One region of the Ruegeria sp. AB11 genome, then DNA from elsewhere that is predicted to be linked to it. Evidence: riboswitches for the same ligand, from Rfam matches in the RefSeq annotation. Region 1 holds a riboswitch; each other region holds the start of a gene.

Region 1 (6,860 bases):
CGGTAGAGACCCTCATCCAAGCCGGAAACAGCGATCTGTGTGTGGTCTCTGTTCCCGTGGGCACGAACCCACAGCTGCGCGAATCGCGACTGGCAAAAAATATGGGCAGCTTTATCCGTAAACAGGTGTTTACGATGCTGCGGTCTTACGCGATGCATCGGGCCTTACAGTTCTTTACGCTGATAAGCGTTGTTTTGATATGCTTCGGCTTGCTACCAATCGCTCGCTTCCTCGTTCTATTCATGATGGGCGAGGGACAGGGAAACATTCAATCGCTCGTTTTGGGTGGCGTTCTGATCGTTCTAGGGGTAATCAATTTTGCGGTCGCGCTTCTGGCCGATGCGATTGCAGTTAATCGGCGGCTGCAGGAGCAGACATTGGAAACTATACGCCGCATGGAACTGGCTTCCGCAGAGGTCTCACGCAAGCGATCGGACATGGAAGAATGACCGCCTCTCGTATCGCCAAGTCAGTTTATGTTTCAACCCTTCGAGGAGCGGGCAAAATTGCCCGCACTGCCGGGGTCTATAGCGCGCTTCAACGACGCCTTCCGGATCGACGCGCTCATTGGTGGCTGAGCCTTTTTGCCATTCACGATATTGATGCAATGGTTGATCTGGACGTGCCCTGGTGGAGTTATGGCGCCATCGACAAGGTCGACGCTTTTCTCGCCCAGCGAGACAATCCACGCGTTTTTGAATACGGCAGCGGTGCAAGCACAATCTGGGCCGCGCGGCGCGCTCATCATGTCACCAGTGTCGAACATGATGTCGATTGGCATCCTGTAATTTCCAACCGGCTGAGCGCGTTTTCCAACGTTGAATTGAGGCTGATTGAGCCCGATGCCAACTACAATCCAGAGTACGGATCAAAAAAACCCGGCAATACTTCGCGCAGTTTCGAAAATTATGTCACTGCAATCGAAGGCGCAGAAGGTCCATTCGACGTCATCATCATAGACGGACGCGCACGGGTGGCTTGTTTGAGGCACGCGATAGCACACGTTGCACCTGGTGGCATGATCGTATTTGATAACTCCGGCAGACGGGAATATCGTCGCCCGATTGAAGCGGTGAAGGCACAGATCAAGACCTACCGGGGGCGTGTTCCATCACTGCCCTACCCCGATCAAACGACACTGATCCAACCCACCCCTGTAGCAGAGAAATGACACTTCCAAACAAGTTAGGGCGTGGACAGCGCCGCGCGCTACGCGTGATAGGCTGGGCCATTGTTGCCGTGACTTTGTACTATTTTACCGTCGCGGTTGCACAGCACTGGTCCCAAATTGCGGCTTGGTCTCCTGGCTGGCAGGCGTGGGCAATCGTATTTGCGGCAATATTTTATTATGCAACCGCTTTGCTGCTATTGGCCGAGCTTTGGCATGGGCTGGTCCAGGGAACGCAAGACCAAACATTTTCACGTGCACTGACGTTTTCAACCTACTCCAAAACGCAGATCGCGAAATATCTACCGGGAAACGTGTTTCAATATTTGGGCCGACATATCGTTATGGCTGACCATGGAGCAAGTCAGGGTGGGTTGGCGCTCGCAAATATTCTTGAAATTTGCACTCTTATTCTGGTCGCGGGGCTTTTCGCTCTAATTGGATTTACATTTGGTGCAGCTCCCCACTCACTAGAAATATCTGATGTCATACCTATTCATTGGCTTGTACCGACAGCGATGGTTATTGCCATTTTGATGATCATACTGATTACAAGAAAACTTCGAACACTCCCCAACGCGCCGTCGCGACAAAGGCTTATCTACGGATCGTTGCTTGCTTCCATCTTCTTCTTAGCCATGGGCTTTACTCTGTTGGTATTGGTAGGGTTGGTTTCCGGTGACTATGACCCTGCGATCATAGTCATTGCCGTTACGTCATGGCTGTTAGGCTATGTCACTCCTGGCGCGCCTGGAGGGATCGGAATCCGTGAGTTTGTTCTGCTCATCTTCTTACAGGCCTACATACCTGAGGCAGAAGCGCTGATTGCAATCGGGTTGTTCCGCGTGGTCACATCACTAGGTGATCTGGCATTCTTTATCGGCGGCGCTTTTCTGTGGCGTATCTCGCCAAGAGTAGAATGATCATTTGATTGTCAAACTTGTAACCCGACTGCATCTTTTAGATAAAGTAAACTATTGAGAAGCAATCAATTTTAGGCTCATTGTAACCATTAACAAGCGGAGATGCGATTAAATCCGGAAAGCGATAGCTGCGGCTGTTAGTCACTTAAATTCACCGCTGGTTTCTTGCTGTTCTGAACAAAAGCAAAAATACAAAAACCGAACCTATGGAAGTCGTGACAATCCCTACTGGCAACTCCTGTGGCGCCAGTAAAAGCCTGCTGAGAATATCCGAACCGGTCAATAACGCAGCGCCAACAATTGCGGCAGTCGGTACAAGGTGGCTGTGCAAAGGTCCCGCAATTCCGCGGGCTATGTGTGGCACCATTAGGCCAACAAATCCGATCACACCCGCCACCGAGACAAAAACTGCAGTTGCCAAAGCTGCCGCGAAAAACATGCTGAATCTCAATCCCTGAACAGGGACCCCAAGAGTTGCTGCAGTTAAATCCCCCGTAAGCAGCGCGTCCAACCAACGACTGCGATACAGAGAATACGTTAAGATCAGGATCAGCCCAACACAAACAAGGGGGAACGTCTCCCAGCGGGCCAGGCCCAATCCACCTAGCATCCAGAAGATCACCGAGTGGGCAGCGCGGTTGTCACCCGCAAATATCAAGTAGTTGGTGATGGCTGAAAAGAGGAATGAAACCGCCAATCCTGCCAGGATTAGTTTCTCTGGCGCACTTGTGCGCAAACCGTGAACCAGCGCCAATACAACGCCTGACGCGACGAGCCCTCCGCAGAAGGCGGCGAGCGGCAGTGTCCAAAAACCCAGCACATCTCCGGTTACGGTGATGACAAACACCGCACCTGCGGCGGCCCCCGAAGACAAACCAAAGAGAAAAGGGTCGGCAAGATCGTTGCGAGTGGTGGTTTGTAGGACGACGCCAACGATACCAAGTCCGGCGCCTATCACAGCGGCGAACAATGCACGGGGCAACCTGAGATCAAACACGATCCGGTGCATCGGAGACATCTCGCCGTCGTCGATACCCGTGCCACGCATAATAGCAGTAAATGTCTCAGACACCGGGATCGAGGTGGTTCCGTAAATCGTGGAAACCAGCACAAGGGCGGCCAAAATAGCCGCCCCCAGCAGAAGTGTTAGGCCAAATCGGCCCATATCAGTTGAGGCCCGGATGCATCGCTTGAGCCATTTTCGAGATCGCCTCAATATTTGCGGGGCCAGGTGTCAATTCTTCGTACCGCAACCCGATCCAACGCTCATTCTTGACGGCATCTGTCTGCGACATCACCGGATGCTCTTGCAGGAATTTGAAGGTATCTGCCGCGCCGTTGCCGGTCTGATAATCCAGCAGCACCAGGAATTCGGGGTTAGATGCGGCCACGGCTTCCCAGGAACTACGCCCCCAGCTTGTATCCATGTCATGGGTGACATTCTCACCACCCGCCGCAGCGATCATAGCATCGGGAATGGCAAACTTCCCAGCAGTGAACGGTGCATCCGCCGGACCATCCAACAAGAAAACTCGAGGTTTCGGCAACTCGGTCGTTTGCGCCTCGATCGCGGCCAATTCGTCTTTCCATTCGCTCACTAGCGCCTCGGCCTTGTCCTCGACCTGCATAACCTTGCCAAGACGCAGAACATCGTCAAACAGCAGGTCCATGCTGGACTCGGGGCGATCCTTGTCCAAATGCACACAGCTTTCGGTCAGGATCATGGTTTTGATCCCGAAGGGTTCCAATGTGTCTGGTGTCACATCCCCACCCGGTTTCATTCCATAATACCAGCCCGCGAAAAACAAATCTGGGTCCGCTGCGACGAGGTTCTCAACAGTGGGGTATTTCGGCGCGAGCTCCGGAATGTCACCCCGCAAGGTATCGAATTCCGGGCTGGTCTTGTACCAGCCGGTGATCCCGGTGAGGCCGACGATCTTGTCCTGTAGCCCCAAAGCAAAAGCCATATCCGTCATGTTCATGTCATGCACGACCAACCGTTCCGGCAACGTCTCAAACACAAGGGGTTCGCCGCAATTGTCCACGGTGACTTCCTGCGCTGCAGCGCTGCTTGCAATGGCAGTGACCAAAGCCACGGACCAGATGTGTTTCATCAATATTCTCCTGAGTTTATGTAGAAACAGTGGTTCTTCGGATATCAAGAGCCGGTATCACGCGACCCTCATGGTGAAAGCACAGATAATCCACGCCAAAGGTTTCACGGACCCGTTCGGTCGTCAGAACTTCGGCGACCGTGCCAAATCCGGTCAGGCGCGTGGATTTCATCAAAGCAACATGTGTGGCGAATTCAGGGATCATGACCAGATCGTGCACGATCATTACCACTGTGACCCCAAGATCAGCGACCAGCGATAGCATCCGCCCCTTTGCGTCAGGGTCCAGATGATTTGTGGGTTCATCGAGAAACAGCAATGAGGGGTTTTGTGCCAAGGCGCGCGCAATATGCGCACGCTGACGCTCGCCCCCAGAAAGCTGAGCCATCCGCTTTTCTGCCAATGGAGCCAGATCAGTGAGGTCAAGTATCCGGTTCAGTTCGCATGCATGATCTTCGGCCGAGCGATCTGCGCGAATGGGAATCTGACCCAATGCCACATAATCACGCAGTGACAGACGCCCGTCAGGAAATTCCTGCTGGCTGACAACGGCTATCATGCGGGCGCGTTCTTTTGCGGATAGGTGCTTGAGGCTTTGTCCATTCATACGCACATCCCCCAATGCCAGTGCCTCGGCACCACAGAGTAGATTCAAAAGCGTAGTTTTACCTGCCCCGTTCGGACCAGCGATCGCAAGAATAGCGCCCTCGTCCAAGGCGAACGACACGCCTTGCAACAAGATATCTCCGTTAAGCGCGTAATATTCCAGATTTTCGGCAATCAGAAAGCTTTGCTTGGTCATAGCGCTTCCTCAAGCTCAATACGCGGCAGGCGTGAGAGAGTTTTTGTGAACAATGCCCGTGGCCGATCAGTGGCATTTGTCCAACCATCGCCACTGCGCAGATACTGATGGGCAAATTCAACGATCGCGTCCAAATCTTCATCTGTAGAAATGTCACCAAATAGATATTGTGCTTTGCCAAGGGACTGAAAGCCGATGGTGGTTGGCCTTTCACAACCCGCCATACAATTCACAGAGCGGATCACAAATTCCCTCGGCAATCTATGCTTCAACGCCTGGGGTACTTTGTTTGCACTTTCGCCACTTCTGCAGCTCGCGCAGACAAGAAGGATATGATCAACATTGTTCGTCATCTCGCCACCGTTTATTGCGCAATTAAGGTTTTTGCAATGTTATATCGTAACGCTTTGAATATTCTGAACACCGCTTTGGGCACCCCGCGTCGGCGGTTCACGTTGTCGACAATGTATTGATCAGCGATTTTCGCATTTCTCACTCCGCTTGTTTCCAAGCGCAGACGGAAGCTGCCAGTCGTGTGCACACGTGTGAAACGTGTCATCAATACCTCCTTCCAGGACGCCCCGCCCCGGGTTGGTTGAACAATTGATGGCAGGTCTCCTGACTTGCGGGTCCGCGCTTGGCCAACCTTCCCGACCCTTGGGGTCAGTGGCTATTTGGCATAGCTCACCGCTTACAGTTGCGGGGGCAGTTACGGAATTGGCGCCGCTTGGCATTCCTCACCGTATTCCCTTTTCATCCCTCTGACGTATCGTTGGGAACCATCTGTTGCCTGAGTGCCCGAGATCAAGAAATGCGTCAATAACTTTCTGTCAGCTTAAGTCTTCGAAGGTAAGCCAACGCAACGCCAGCGATTACGGCGCCAACCGCGTCCGTTTCGAAGTCGTAAATCGATTGATCCCACCCGACCAATTATTGACCGGTATACTTCATTCTGACGCGAAAACGGCTGTTTGGGATCAAAAGGAATGAGGCAATAAGGCTGCCATAAGTCACTTTATTTGAAAGAAAAACCAAAAAGGGTTAATCTGCGGGCATTTAGAAGGGGTTGGCTGTCAGATATCTTTGTAGAGGTTAATTATTGCCTGGGCTTGCTCGGGAAAAGGGGGTTCGTTGACACATTCTTTGCCAAACACTTCACCTGAAGACGTGGTTGACGATATCATCGATCAGAATTTTGAAGCGATCGCGAAGTGGAAAGGTCGAAGGTTAAGAGCGCAACATGGGCGCAGCCATGGATGTGTCAAAGCCACTTTCACAATCCGGGACGATCTGCCGGAAAGGTTGCGCCATGGCCTTTTCGAAAAAGCAGAAAGTTATTCTGCAGCAGTTCGCTTTTCCAACGGTGCGCATCTGGATGATCGCAAAACCGATGCCCATGGAATGGCGGTCAAACTATTTGATGTGCCGGGCACCAAACTGATCGACGTCGAGGCACTTTCACAACTCAACATCTCTCAAATCAGCGATGAGTTCGACTTTGTTCTTGTCGATCGGGACACTTTCCCCAGCTACCTTTCCGACGATTATGAACGGCTAAGCAGCCTGATCGCCACACTGCAAGCCCTACAGCACGCGGCAAATAAGCGTCGCAGCTGGTCATTGAAGCTGATCACTCGAGGGTTGGTGGCCCTGTTTCGCGCATTTGCCACACAAAAAGGCAGGCGACGTCTTCAGACTGCGAGCGATTTTGCCTCGAACTACATGCAGTCGCCATTCGAGGCGCATTTCTGGTCAACGACGCCCTATCGGCTGGGGACTGACCTGACAGTACGATACCTCGCCCGCAGCGTTCGACATAAGGTAGCAACTAAACCGGTGGACGAGCATGACGG
Region 2 (6,860 bases), on a different contig from region 1:
TCGGATAACCCGAATTCACTTGCCGAAAGCAGATGGCACCGCACACCTGAACCATAGAGATCGGCAAGCCGCCAAACCGCCTCAGGGGGCACAACCTGATCATCCTCAAAGGCGAATATGTCAACTTGCTTGCCCATGTCGGCCCAGCGGTTTGCCGGCAACGTGTCTCCGATTTCGGGTACATAGCTTTGGGGCGCTGTGCACCATTTGCGCCATTGCCAGTAAACTCGGGATGGCAGATTTGTTCCAAAACCCAAAGCCTTTCCGGGCAAATACCCGAGCGCATGCACCGCCAGGGGCGCATGACCGTACCAGAACAACGTCGCCAAAGCGCGGTAAGGCCAAGGATGATCCTTCAGCGTTACCAGGCCGGAACAGACACAGATCATCCTGTCGATCTGATCGATATCGGGTTGGACCGGACCAAACATCCCGCCCAAAGAATGCCCAATACTCCAAAGCTTGGCCTGTGGAAACCTCCGCCGCATTTCGGTCCGTGCAGCCGGAATGTCGATCAGCGCCCAATCCGCCATGGTGACACGCGATTGCTTTTGTGAGCCTGTCAGAGAGTGACCAAAATCCCTGTAATCATAGGTAAGGCAGGCCATGCCGTGCGCTTCTGCGAGCCATCTTGCGAAATGCTGGTAGTAATCTCTGGGCACACCGGTTGCGCCGTTGATCACAACAACTTTGTCCGGTTCTTCGACTGGGTGATAGAGCCGTGCCGACAGTATTGCCGGGCCGGACTGAAACTGAATGTCCTCGGTGACAACCGCTTGCTGTGTGTCCAACATGGTGCCCTCTGAAATCAACTGAACCGATCAGTTCACCCAAGGCGCGCCGAGTCAAGGTTGACGTGGCTGGACCGCGCGTCACATGCCATCATCAATCTTCTTGACTCCCGAACGATTGTACCGCTAGCGATGACGTGATGGTTCTCGCGCCCAACCGGGCCGGGATGAAAAGGGAACACGGTGCGGTTCTGCGCGGATAAAACCGAAACGAACCCAGTCCGAGACTGCCCCCGCAACTGTAAGCGGAGAGTGATGTCGAAATGCCACTGGCCTTGAAGGTCGGGAAGGTCGGCAAAGCAATGACCCGCAAGTCAGGAGACCTGCCATCAAATCGAAACTGAAACTCGGGCGGGGTGTCCGGGCAGGGCAAGACCGCATGCATGCTGTCCCTCCTGATTGATGCCCCTGCCCTGCGCGGAGGGCGCATGAATGATCTGGAAGACCAACACGCATAAATTCTCGGCAACAATTTGCCAACGGACCGGGAAAAACTGCCCCGCTTTGGCACGACTGGCACGGGCACTGGCCACTTCGGTTGGAAAAGCTGGCCCCACGACCACCGCAGGATTCGGAATCGAAGGAAGCTGCGATTTGACTCATTGTGCCAGTGGGTGCACCGCCCGATTTCGCTCCGGTCCCGAAGAAACCCGAGTGTTCTGTGATGCCGATTCAGACGTCGCGATCGACCATCTGGACAGCTATGCAGATCTGATGTTTGGCACGGACTCGCGCCCCATCCCTGCAGGCACCTTGTCCCGACCGCCGTGCGCAATGCTGGAAGTGTTAACCCTGAGCGGAAACACTCGGGCGCGGGCTGAATACCGTCCGTCGGCCTGATCGCTATTCGGCTACCAAAACACTGGCAGGCGCAGTCGCCCAGCGCAGCTGCGCGTCAGTTTCAACTGCACATGGGCGCAACGCTCGCAATCTTTTCAATGCCTCGTCCGGGTGCTCTCCACACTCGACCATCAAGCGCAATACAGCCATACCAGAGCGGCCACATCCGCCTTTGCAGTGGATTAGTACTCGGCCTCCACCCGATAATGCGTGGCGAGCGGACTCGCTGGCATCCACCCAGCGCATATCAATGTCGTCGGAAGGTATACCGTAATCCTCGACTGGCAGATGAACCCAGCGACAAGCACGGCTGCGAACATCGGCCCCAAAATTCCTGGCGCCATCAAGGATCATCTCGACCTCGGTAGTCATCGACAGTATAAGGCCGGGCTTCCATCCGGTAACCGCATCAAGATCACCGGAATAGTCTCCTCCTCGCCCTGGCATTGAAGTTAACGCAAGCGTGCCCCCGCCCACTTGAAGTGCATGGATAACAATCTGAGACATTCTACGCTCCCCCCCGAAACGCTGATCAGAAAATCTTTCTGGCTGGTCTTAGACTGTACGATATTAACCGCGTCGGCCGGCAATCCAAAATGAAAATCCTCGCGGCTTGCTGTGGACGCGGACAGCGGGGCCCTCTACGCTGCGGCATAACTCGAATCCGACAGAGCAGACATGACCGATACGCCAAGCCCCGCCTACCAGGTTCTTGCCCGCAAATACCGTCCTGAAACATTTGCCGATCTGGTCGGTCAGGACGCGATGGTACGCACGCTGAAAAACGCGTTCGAGGCGGACCGGATCGCTCAGGCCTTTATCATGACCGGCATCCGTGGCACCGGTAAAACAACCACAGCCCGGATCATCGCGAAGGGGATGAATTGCATCGGGCCTGATGGCGAAGGTAAACCCACCACCGAACCCTGCGGTCAGTGCGAGCATTGCGTGGCCATCATGGAAGGCCGCCACGTCGATGTGATGGAGATGGACGCCGCCAGCCGGACTGGTGTGAACGACATCCGTGAAATCATCGACAGTGTCCGCTACCGTGCCGCCAGCGCACGCTACAAGATTTACATTATCGACGAGGTCCACATGCTATCGACCAGCGCTTTCAACGCGCTGCTCAAGACGCTTGAGGAACCACCCGAGCATGTGAAATTCATCTTCGCCACGACCGAGATCCGCAAGGTCCCGGTCACGGTTTTGTCGCGCTGCCAACGTTTCGATCTGAGGCGGATCGAACCCGAAGATATGATCGGCCTGTTGCGCAAGATCGCTGAATCCGAGAATGCGCAGATCGCCGATGACGCATTGGCGCTAATCACCCGAGCCGCCGAAGGATCCGCCCGTGACGCAACCTCGCTGTTGGATCAGGCGATTTCGCACGGTGCGGGTGAAACCAGCGCAGATCAGGTGCGCGCCATGCTCGGGTTGGCGGATCGGGGTCGAGTGCTGGATCTGATGGACATGATCCTGCGCGGTGATGCGGCCAGTGCTTTGACCGAACTTAGCGGACAATATGCAGAAGGTGCTGATCCTCTGGCTGTGCTCCGCGATCTGGCTGAGATCACCCATTGGGTTTCGGTGGTCAAAATCACCCCCGATGCCGCCGAAGATCCAACCGTTTCACCCGACGAACGTGCCCGAGGCCAACAGATGGCCGAAGCGCTGCCAATGCGTGTTCTGACCCGCATGTGGCAAATGCTGCTCAAAGCTCTGGAAGAGGTCTCGGCTGCACCCAACGCCATGATGGCTGCAGAAATGGCTGTGATCCGCCTGACCCATGTGGCCGACCTGCCAAGTCCGGAAGAACTGATCAAGCGCTTAAAGGATGCACCTCCATCCCCCAATCCCGCGTCGGGTTCGGGTATCGGAGTGCCAGGCCAGGCGAGCGCTGCGCCACAGGCCTCTGCCCGACCGGCCTATACCTCTTCGGCCATCGGTGGGAATGCAGGCGGACTGAATGCAGCTCTAGCTCAGGACGTACAGGCAGCACTAGCGCGGTATCCCACTTTTGAACATGTGGTTGAATTAATCCGTACCAACCGGGATGTGAAACTGCTGGTCGAGGTCGAAAACGGGGTACGCCTCGTGTCGTACCAACCGGGACGGATCGAATTTACCCCGACCGACAATGCCCCGACCGATCTATCTCAACGGTTGGGTGCATCGCTGCAGCGCTGGACGGGTAACCGTTGGGCAGTATCGATTGTCTCAGAAGGCGACGCTCCGACAATTGCGGAAGTTCGGGATGCTGCTGATCTGGCTCTCAAAGCCGAAGCGGAAAAGCATCCACTGGTGCAAGCGGTTCTGAGTCATTTCCCGAAAGCGCGGATCAGAAGCATCGAAACAGCCGATCAACGCGCTGCTCAGGTCGAAACTGAAGCCCTGCCCGAAGTAGATGACGAATGGGATCCGTTCGAGGAAGACTGATCCTGTAAGCGATCTCCTCAATTCAGCCAGGTGCTCCCGTGCCGCCACGGCTCCTCGGCTGACGCCGACGATCCTGCCCGGGCCAAACCGAGGAAAGGTCTTGTCAAAGGTCTTGACGACGGGCGGGAGTGTCCTGACCTCTTGTGTCGCGCGGTTACGCTTCGTATCTAGGCCTCAAATCGAGTGACAGGAGATTACCGATGCTTAAAGGACTCGGCGGCCTGGGTGACATGGCCAAAATGATGAAATCTGCACAGGACTTGCAGAGCAAGATGACCGAGATGCAGGAAGAGCTGAACAACCTGATGGTTGTCGGTGAATCTGGCGCCGGGCTGGTCAAAGCCACCGCGACTGCCAAGGGTGAGTTAAAAGGTCTGGATATCGACCCGTCGATCTTCAACGGCGATGACAAGGAAGTGGTCGAGGATCTCATCCTCGCTGCGATCAAGGACGCCCAGACCAAGGCGCAGGAGCGCTCGCAGGCTGAAATGGCCAAGCTGACCGAAAGCATGGGTCTGCCCGCAGACATCAAGCTGCCGTTCTGATACACCCTCCTGACGGATCAATGGCCGGGGCTTACTTACCCGGCCTCTTTGCAGGAGCTTCGCGGTGAGTTCGAACAGCGACATCGACAATCTGATCGACCTTATGGCCAAGCTGCCCGGCCTCGGCCCTCGCTCGGCCCGACGCGCCGTCCTGCACCTGATCCGCAAACGCGCCCTGCTTCTAACGCCGCTTTCAGATGCCATGCAGCAGGTGGCTGTCACTGCCCGTGAATGCCTAAACTGCGGCAATGTGGGCACAACCGATATCTGCGACATCTGCAATAGCGAAGACCGTGCAACCGGGGGACTGTGCGTCGTAGAAGACGTCGCCGACCTCTGGGCGATGGAGCGCGCCGGGGTTTTCAAGGGTCGCTACCATGTTTTGGGCGGCACATTGTCAGCACTGGATGGCGTTGGCCCGGATGAATTACGTATTCCTCGGCTAAAGGATCGGGTTCTGGCCGAGGGTATCAACGAGATCATCCTCGCCCTAAACGCCACCGTTGATGGCCAAACCACCGCACACTACATCGCCGATCAGTTGGAGGGACAGGTTCGTCTGACTTCCCTAGCGCAGGGCGTCCCGATTGGAGGTGAGTTGGATTATCTGGACGATGGGACGATCACAGCAGCGCTTAGGGCAAGGAAGGAACTTTAGACCGTCAGACCAAAGCCGAAGCATCATCTTTCATTGAGAACAGCACCCAGCTTCTCGAATGCTTGCTTCCATCCGCCTTCGCCTGCACTTCCGGCAGGCACACCCCGATGGACCATGGTCATGCGTGTCCTACCATCCTGTTCGAGAAGATCAATAATCACCTCGGTTATGTCTGGGCTTCCCTCGGGCATCCCCATATCTTTTGGCGAAAGAATATTCCCATCCTCGTCACACATGCTCTCGGTATAGACCAACCGGGACGGTTCTGAGATTTCTTTATAAACGCCAGTAAACCACATCCTCATGGTGGTATCCGGCGTTTTCATTTCCATACATACCTTTCGTATACCTCCGACACGCAAATCGATCTCTGCAGTTGGAACTGAGAACCCTTTGGGCCCATACCATTTCTGAAAAAGCGCCGGATCGGTCCACATACGCCAGACCCGGTTCGCCGGAGCCTGAAATTCCTGCACAATTCGCACCCAGTTTTCTGAGTCACTCATCATTCAAATCCTTTATTTCGCTAAGTAGTTTTTCCATCGTTTCAAACCGAACCTCCCAAATATGACGATATTGGTCAGTCCAGTTTGCAATCGATTCCAAAGGCTCCGGGTTTAGTCTGCAGGGTCGGAATTGAGCGTTTCTTGAACGCTCAATCAGCCCGGCCTCTTCCAAAACACGAAGATGTTTAGAGATTGCCGGCATGCTTACATCGAACGGCTCGGCCAGTTCTTTTACAGTTGCTTCTCCTTGTGCCAATCGCGCCAGCATGGCACGACGCGCAGGGTGCGCAAGAGCGGCAAATGCAAAATCCAATTTTTTGTCGTCAGTCATAATTCCATTAATAAACCATATGGTTAATTAATCAACTGGTAAAATAAAAGGATGAATCACTCTGCAGTTTGAATCTCTCGAATTCTCTTTGGAAGAGAATGGTTTGCGGTTACTAAGGGTCAGTATCACTTACGATTTGGAATGATCTGATGTCCCGACTTTTTGCCTTGACCCTGGCCGCCTTCAGCGCCACCGCCGCCCTGTCGCAGGAACTCATCGACAAGGGCTTTGTCGAAGGCTGGAACATCATGATGGACCCCAACCTCGGAAATGGGTGCCTGATCCAGACGATCTATCAGGATCTCTCGGTGGTGCGGCTGGGCTATGACGCGCTGGACAATCGTGGGTATTTCACCGTTTACAACAAGGCTTGGGGCGACATCAAACCAGGGCAGAGCTATCCGATCCGGTTTGATCTGGACGGCAAGAGCTTTGACGCCACCGCCATCGGGTTCAAACAGGATCGCGTGCCCGGCGCGACAGTGTTCTTTACCGACCGGAGCTTCGTCACCTCGATTGCGCAGAACAAGACCATGACCGTTTACAACCCAGAGGGTCAGACTGTCATGGCAATTGATCTGAAAGGCACGGCCAAAGCGCTGGAATATGCGCGCGATTGCCAGAACAAAAAGCTTTAACGAATCGGATCAAACACGGCGTCTTTGGCGGTGCAGTCGCGGATAACATCCCGGCCACATGGAATGGGTTTGAGATCGCGGGACAGGCACAGGCGGACCTCTTCGATATATC
Region 3 (6,860 bases), on a different contig from region 1:
CTGACCAAAAAGCGCCGAAAGCGTTGGGAACACATCACGGAACAGGCCCGAGACCCGTAAGGTCACGTCCAGACGCGGACGGCTGAGGTCGGTGATCGGCAGCACTTCGATGCCCGAAACACGCTCCGAGCCTTTGTCCCAAACCGGTTTCACACCCAGCAAGTGCAGCGCCATGGCAAATTCCTCGCCTGCGGTGCGCATCGTGGCCGAGCCCCACAGGTCGACGATCAGCCCCTTAGGATAGTCGCCTTCTTCCTGCAGGTGTCGACGCACCAACTCCTCTGCCAGCTTGACGCCTTGAGTATAGGCCGCACGCGTGGGCACAGAACGCGGGTCGGTGGTATAAAGATTCCGCCCAGTAGGCAGCACGTCTGAGCGCCCGCGATAGGGAGAGCCTGAAGGTCCGGCTTCGATTCGTTTGCCAGCTAGCGCATCGACCAGAGCATTGCGCTCAGCTTGGGCAGAAGGCGCGGGGTTGAAATCACCCGTCACATCTGGAACCCGTCCAAAGATGTGCAGGCCGTCGCCGAACTGACTTTCCTTGATATCGCAGACAAATCGATCAATGCGCGTGATCGCCTCGGCGATGCAGGTGGCCTGATCGAGGCCAAGGTCGCTTGCCAGCCCAATGGCCTGGGCCTCGTCGCGGATATCTTCCTGTAACCGGTCACGGCGCTTGGGGTCCAGACCGTCCGCGTTCGAGAACTCATCCAGCAGTGCTTCCAGCCGAACCATGCGATCCGGCGTACCACTTTCTTTCATCGGGGGCGGGATATGGCCCAGCGTAACTGCACCGATCCGGCGCTTGGCCTGCGCAGCTTCGCCGGGGTCATTGACGATGAACGGGTAGATCACCGGGAGTTTACCGATCAACGCCTCGGGCCAGCATTCATTGCATAAAGCGACCGATTTACCTGGCAGCCATTCCAGCGTGCCATGGGCACCAATATGGATCAAAGCATCCGCGCCTATCCCTTTGCGTAGCCAAAGGTAAAAGGCGACGTAGCTGTGCCGAGGGGTGCGCGAAAGGTCATGATAGTCATCCTCGCGCAGTTCTGGCATGCCGCGTTCTGGCTGCAGCGCAACCACAGCGTTGCCACGCCGAAGGGCCGTGAAATGGAATGCTCCATCTGCGAACGCTGGATCGTCCTCGGGGTCTCCCCAGACCGCCTGCAGATCGGCGCGCAATTGATCGGGTAGCTCTGCATGCGCAATCAGGTAGTCCTGCAATGACCATGAAATCCGGGCGCCCAGCAGGGTTTCGGCAATCGGCTCGGCCGGTGCGGTTGCATATCCCTCATTCTGAAGATCGGTCAGCATCGCTTCGGCTGAAGCAAGCGCATCAAGGCCAACTGCATGCGCCATCTGCCAGTCCTTACCCGGGTAAGTCGACAGAACCAGCGCCGGTATTTGATCCGAACTGGGCTTTTCGTGCAGGTCCAGCCAGCCAGAGACCCGATCGATGACAGCTTCGATCCGGTCAGGTTCGGGCTGGTGGGCAAAACGCGAATATTCCAGATAAGGATCGCGCTTGCCCGGTTCTTTGAACGACACGATGCCCGCGTTAATCCGCCCGTCGACCTCGGGCAGCACCACATGCATGGCGAGGTCAGCAGGCGAAAGCCCGCGTTCCGCTTCTGCCCAGGCTTTGCGGCGCGAGGTCGCGAGGGCGACCTGAAAGACGGGCACATTGGCAGCATCCAAGGGTGAAGTGCCTGATGCGCCCTTGCCCGAAAAGGAGGTGGCATTGATGATCGCTGAAGGTTTCAGCGCCACGATCGTCTCACGCAACCAGTCAGCGGCGGTTGGCGCTTTGAGCGACGGGGCGAACAGGCCAATGGCCTCGAATCCACGCGATCTCACACTGCGGATCAAAGCCGCGATCGGGGCAGTGTCGGCAGAGGTCAGGTAGGCCCGATAAAACGTGACAATAATGCGTTTTGCATCGCCCGAAAAAGCTGTGTCCGCCGGTATCACGCCACGATCCGGGCACCAGGCGCCGTAATCCGGTATGGTCTTTGCCCCCATCACCGGACCGGCATATAGTCCCGCCGCCAGCGCCATCTGTGCGAGCGCGGCCTGTGCCGCAACCTCTCCGCCGGTATCACACAGATGCGCCAAGCGCCGCAGGGTTGAGACGGGCAGGGTGGAGTACTCATCCAGCCGCGTATCCTCGCGCCCGTCCGCAGGCAGGACAGCCAATGCGATCCCCTTGGCCTGTGCCAGTGCCAGAACCTGCTGCAAGCCGTAAGACCAATATGGCACGCCGCCAATCAGGCGGATCAAGATGCCTTTGGCCCCCTCGAGCGTCTGTTCAACATATGTGTCGACTGACAGGGGATGTTTTAGAGCTGTCAGGTTGGCCAACCGCAGGGTTGGCATGCGCCCGTCTGGCCCGCCACCGCGATGCCAGCCCGCCGCGAAAGCGCCAAGGTCACTGTCAGAAAATGACAGCACCACCAAGTCCGCCGGGCTCTGGCCCAGATCGGTTGGGGTCTCGGTTTCCTCTAACCCGTGGCTTTCGCGGAAGACGACGTGCATGAATCTTACTCGGCGGCCTCGGTCACACCCACAAGGATATCACGGATTTCGGCCTCTTTGATATCATCATGCTCGGCGATGACCACAAGGCGCGAGCGGCGCTCTTCACCAGGTTCCCACGGGCGGTCATACTGATGACGTACCCGCGAGCCGACGGCCTGTACCAGCAGGCGCATGGGCTTGCCCTGAACCGCGGCATAGCCTTTGACGCGCAGGATGTTCAGTTCCTTTGCCAGGCGTTCGATCTTGGCGACCAGATCCAGCGGATCAGTCTGTTCCGGCAGTTCGAGGATGATGCTTTCAAAATCGTCATGCTCGTGATCGTGATGACCATCATGATGGCTGGGACGCGCTTCCATGTCGTCCTCGGCGGCAGCTTCAAGGCCCAAGACAACGCGCACGTCCACGACACCTTCGGCGACTTCGACGACGGGTAGGGGGCGAGGGGCTTCGGCCGCGATGACCTCTTTGGCTTTGGCGACACCTTCGGGACCGGCCAGATCCGGCTTGGTCAGCAGGATGATGTCGGCGCAAGAGATCTGATCTTCAAACACCTCCGATAGTGGAGTCTCGTGGTCGATCGACTCATCGGCAAGGCGCTGGGCATCTACCGCTTCGACATTGGGTGCAAACCGACCAGCGGCAACCGCTTCGGCATCGGCCAAAGCGATCACGCCGTCGACTGTGATTTTCGAGCGAATGTCTGGCCAGTCGAACGCTTTGAGCAGCGGCTTAGGCAGAGCCAGGCCCGAGGTTTCGATCAGAATGTGATCGGGGCGCGGCTCCAAGGCCATAAGCGCTTCGATCGTGGGAATGAAATCGTCGGCCACAGTGCAGCAGATGCAGCCATTGGCCAGTTCCATGATGTTTTCTGCTGGGCAATCCGGGATTGCGCAGGATTTCAGGATATCGCCATCGACACCCACATCGCCGAACTCATTGACTACAACAGCCAAGCGCTTGCCTTGCGGGTTCTGCATCAAATGCTTGACCAGCGTCGTTTTGCCCGAGCCCAGAAAGCCGGTGATCACGGTGACGGGCAGTTTTTCGAGATTGCTCATTTCAGCGCTCCAATCGGGGGAATACGGGCCGCGCAATTCTTGCGGAAGTGTTCGGGGCGTTCACGCCATTTGACCAGCCCGTCCTCGGTCTGAAGGTACTTGGTGGCACCTTCAATGATGGTTTCGACGTGATCGGTTTCGCTCAGATGCTCATAGACGAATGTCCATCGATCAGGTCCACCACGCAGCACGATAGAACAGCCCTCATCGCAGTTTGAAAGGCATTCTACTGCTTTCAAGGTGATGCCCTCGGGCAGGGTGGCCTGTTCAAGCGCTTTGTGCAGCAATGTGCCGGGGCGTTGGGCGTCGTCTTCGACGGGTAGGCCGCGACGACAGGTGGTGCAGACCAGCAGTTCGACCGGTGTGGTGTCGGTCATGTCTCTCATCCCCCCAAATCCTCTTCGTGGGGGACGGGGTTTCATGCGGGCTGATTAAAGCCCCACACCGGAACACCCCGTCCGGTTTCATCTTCGGGCGTTGGCAGGTCTCCCGGCTTGCGGATGTCAGAGCGGTGCTCTGTCGGATGTCCCGCCTTCCCGGCATTCGCCAGTGGCTTGGGCACCCTCTCCGGTCACGGTCGCGGGGGCGGCTGCGTTTGACGGAAAATCCGCTGACGCATTCCCTTTTCATCTGCTGCTGCAGACACCAACACTTGGCTCTTGGGACAGCATCACCCCCCTTGTCAAGCGAGTCTCGCTCAACTGTGCGTACAGGGGCAAAAAAGCGACCTCTGAGGGTCGCTGGACGGCATGACTTAGGTCAACAGGCGTGTTCGCATGTGCATCGAAAGACGAACAGGGAGAGCGTCATATGAAAGTAGGCTTCATCGGGCTGGGAAACGTGGGCGGAAAATTGTCGGGCTCGCTGCTGCGCAATGGGATTGACCTGACCGTTCATGACCTCAACCCTGATCTTGTGTCTGGTTTTGTCGCGCAGGGTGCGAAGGCAGCTGAAAGCCCCGCCCAATTGATGCGTGATTGTGACGCCGTGATTACCTGTCTGCCATCTCCTGCCGCCTCGGACGCGGTAATGCAGGAGATGCTGTCCGAAGTGACATCCGGTAAGATCTGGATGGAAATGTCCACCACCGACGAAGCGGAAGTAAAACGATTGGGTGCTTCGGTGATCGAACGTGGGGGGGCTGCAGTCGATTGCCCGGTATCGGGCGGATGTCATCGGGCGGCTACGGGCAATATTTCGATCTTCGCAGGCTGCGATCGAGAAACATTTGAGCGCATTCTGCCGTTCCTGACGACGATGGGGCGCCGCGTTTTGCACACAGGCGATTTGGGATCGGCCTCAGTGTTGAAGGTGCTGACAAACTATTTGGCAACCGCAAATCTGATCACTTGCGCCGAGGCTTTGGTGACCGCAAAGGCCGCAGGGATGGATCTTGGCACGACCTATGAGGCGATCAAAATTTCGTCGGGCACATCATTTGTGCACGAAACGGAAAGCCAAGTGATTCTGAATGGGTCCCGCGATATTTCATTCACCATGGATCTGGTCAAAAAGGACATCGGTCTGTTTCAGGAGGTCGCCGACCGCGCCGGGGTGCCGCTGGAGATAAACCCGGTGATGATCAAGATTTTTGAGGACGGGATCTCTCGCTATGGAGAGAGAGAGCTATCTCCCAACATCATCAGGCGGCTGGAGGATGCGACCGGGCTTGAGATTCGGGCACCGGGATTTCCAGCCGAGATGCTGGACGATGAGCCAGAAAAGCCGGGCTATGAGGTGATCCCGCAATATCGACGGAGTGCTTGAGGTCAAGATAAAGAGATTACTTGATTTTGATGAAGGCCCTTCAACTCTTTGGTTCTTTGTGATGTGTTGAGCTCTGGCGTTGCAAGAATTAAGCACATTAATTGGAGTTGATTGCCTGGTTGCAGCGATCGGTTTTGGATTGGGAACCACTCGACTTGGAAGTAGCTTTCATTGATCAGATGGATAACACTCTGACAATTGATCCAGAGGCCACGAACCCGATTCAATTTGCGATGCAGTTTCAGAGAGTTGGCCCCGCTTCGGAGGAACGTTGCGCTATGCATAGCTTAGCAACTCGGACATGAAAGTGATCTTTGCATATCGCATCGGCCAGAAAACAATGGGTGGCAAGGCGATGCGTGTTGACCAGTTGGCTGCAATGGCGCGCGCGCATTTATCGGAGCGATACACATTCGAAGTCGTGTTGGCTCCCAAAGCCTCTCGGGTACATGCGTGTCAGCGATTTGTAGACTCCTGCAGGGACGCAATTGTGATTTTTCACAAAAGTGCTGCATCAAATTTGGGGCAGGAGTTTAGAGCGTCCTTGAAGAAAGTCGCGGCAGGCATTTGCGTTGATCATCTGGATGTCATTGCCGGGCAACTGGAAGCCGGTTTTGTGGACGTCCATATCGCTGCTTCGTATCAGGGTGAGCGTAGCTTGTGCCAGGGATTGCCCGCGCTTGATCCGACTCCGGGTGTTCAGGTGCGCCATCTGAGGCATCATGCGGATCCGCGACTCGTTCCGGAATCTGCACCCAAGGCGGAATTCAATTTGGGTTATTTCGGACTGCTTGATAACGTTGTCTTGCCGCCCGCTCTGGCAGAGCAGTCAGTAGTGCCCGGTTATAACGGTAAAGGTGATGTGGAGGCCTTCATCGCAAGACTATCAGAGGCAAACTTTCACATTTGCACGCGTGACCCGAGCCCTGTTCTCACTCGCGGAGTGTTGTCCTCTAAGCCCTTCACTAAGGGTTTCAACGCAGCTGTTATTGGGGCAAATGTGTTGGTAAATCGGCAGGTTCACGATGCCGAATATTATCTGGGTGCAGATTACCCTTACTTTGTGAAAAGCACTGACAGCGCGGCTATTGTCGAAGGAGTTGAGCGTGCGTCCGCAGAATTTGGTGGAGAGCAATGGCGAATAGCGCAGGCCCGAATGTCTGATTTGGCCCGGCAAGTAGCACCCGCAGAAGTCACCGGCGAATTGGACAAAATCCTAAGGCTATTCTAATTAGATCAACAATAGTCCGAGAATGGCACAGGCAAGAGTTTAACTTATGGCAAACGAGACCTTTCTCATCGTGACGACGATGAAGAACGAAGGGCCATTTATGATCGATTGGGTGGCTTACAACCGCGCAATCGGGTTCAATGATATCCTGATCTACACCAACGACTGTTCTGATGGCACAGATGTCATCGGTGATCGGATGCAGACCTTAGGCTGGGCGCATCATGAGCGCAACAAGGTCGGACCACGCGCTGCGCCCC

What was found. Region 1 has a riboswitch for cobalamin ahead of ACR3EJ_RS22515 (DUF1636 family protein). Riboswitches for the same ligand answer to the same signal wherever they lie in the genome.
Region 2: it holds a riboswitch for cobalamin, as region 1 does, so the genes downstream of both, ACR3EJ_RS06625 (hypothetical protein) here and ACR3EJ_RS22515 (DUF1636 family protein) in region 1, are expected to answer to the same signal.
Region 3: it holds a riboswitch for cobalamin, as region 1 does, so the genes downstream of both, ACR3EJ_RS15655 (DUF1636 family protein) here and ACR3EJ_RS22515 (DUF1636 family protein) in region 1, are expected to answer to the same signal.

What each region holds. Positions count from the first base shown of each region.
Region 1 is NZ_JBQFJO010000002.1:649,813-656,672, reverse strand. It holds gene ACR3EJ_RS22545 (glycosyltransferase family 2 protein) at 1-449, shown strand, start outside; gene ACR3EJ_RS22540 (class I SAM-dependent methyltransferase) at 446-1,171, shown strand; gene ACR3EJ_RS22535 (lysylphosphatidylglycerol synthase domain-containing protein) at 1,168-2,091, shown strand; gene ACR3EJ_RS22530 (iron ABC transporter permease) at 2,243-3,256, opposite strand; gene ACR3EJ_RS22525 (ABC transporter substrate-binding protein) at 3,258-4,205, opposite strand; gene ACR3EJ_RS22520 (ABC transporter ATP-binding protein) at 4,222-5,007, opposite strand; gene ACR3EJ_RS22515 (DUF1636 family protein) at 5,004-5,360, opposite strand; cobalamin riboswitch at 5,599-5,806, opposite strand; gene ACR3EJ_RS22510 (catalase family protein) at 6,139-6,860, shown strand, end outside.
Region 2 is NZ_JBQFJO010000001.1:1,288,951-1,295,810, reverse strand. It holds gene ACR3EJ_RS06630 (alpha/beta hydrolase family protein) at 1-794, opposite strand, end outside; cobalamin riboswitch at 916-1,136, shown strand; gene ACR3EJ_RS06625 (hypothetical protein) at 1,224-1,631, shown strand; gene ACR3EJ_RS06620 (protein-tyrosine phosphatase family protein) at 1,635-2,138, opposite strand; gene ACR3EJ_RS06615 (DNA polymerase III subunit gamma/tau) at 2,310-4,070, shown strand; gene ACR3EJ_RS06610 (YbaB/EbfC family nucleoid-associated protein) at 4,271-4,615, shown strand; gene recR (recombination mediator RecR) at 4,680-5,273, shown strand; gene ACR3EJ_RS06600 (SRPBCC family protein) at 5,297-5,779, opposite strand; gene ACR3EJ_RS06595 (metalloregulator ArsR/SmtB family transcription factor) at 5,772-6,110, opposite strand; gene ACR3EJ_RS06590 (hypothetical protein) at 6,260-6,748, shown strand; gene ACR3EJ_RS06585 (ribonuclease T2) at 6,745-6,860, opposite strand, start outside.
Region 3 is NZ_JBQFJO010000001.1:3,124,937-3,131,796, reverse strand. It holds gene cobN (cobaltochelatase subunit CobN) at 1-2,541, opposite strand, end outside; gene cobW (cobalamin biosynthesis protein CobW) at 2,547-3,602, opposite strand; gene ACR3EJ_RS15655 (DUF1636 family protein) at 3,599-3,979, opposite strand; cobalamin riboswitch at 4,065-4,267, opposite strand; gene ACR3EJ_RS15650 (NAD(P)-dependent oxidoreductase) at 4,413-5,369, shown strand; gene ACR3EJ_RS15645 (hypothetical protein) at 5,671-6,600, shown strand; gene ACR3EJ_RS15640 (glycosyltransferase family 2 protein) at 6,647-6,860, shown strand, end outside.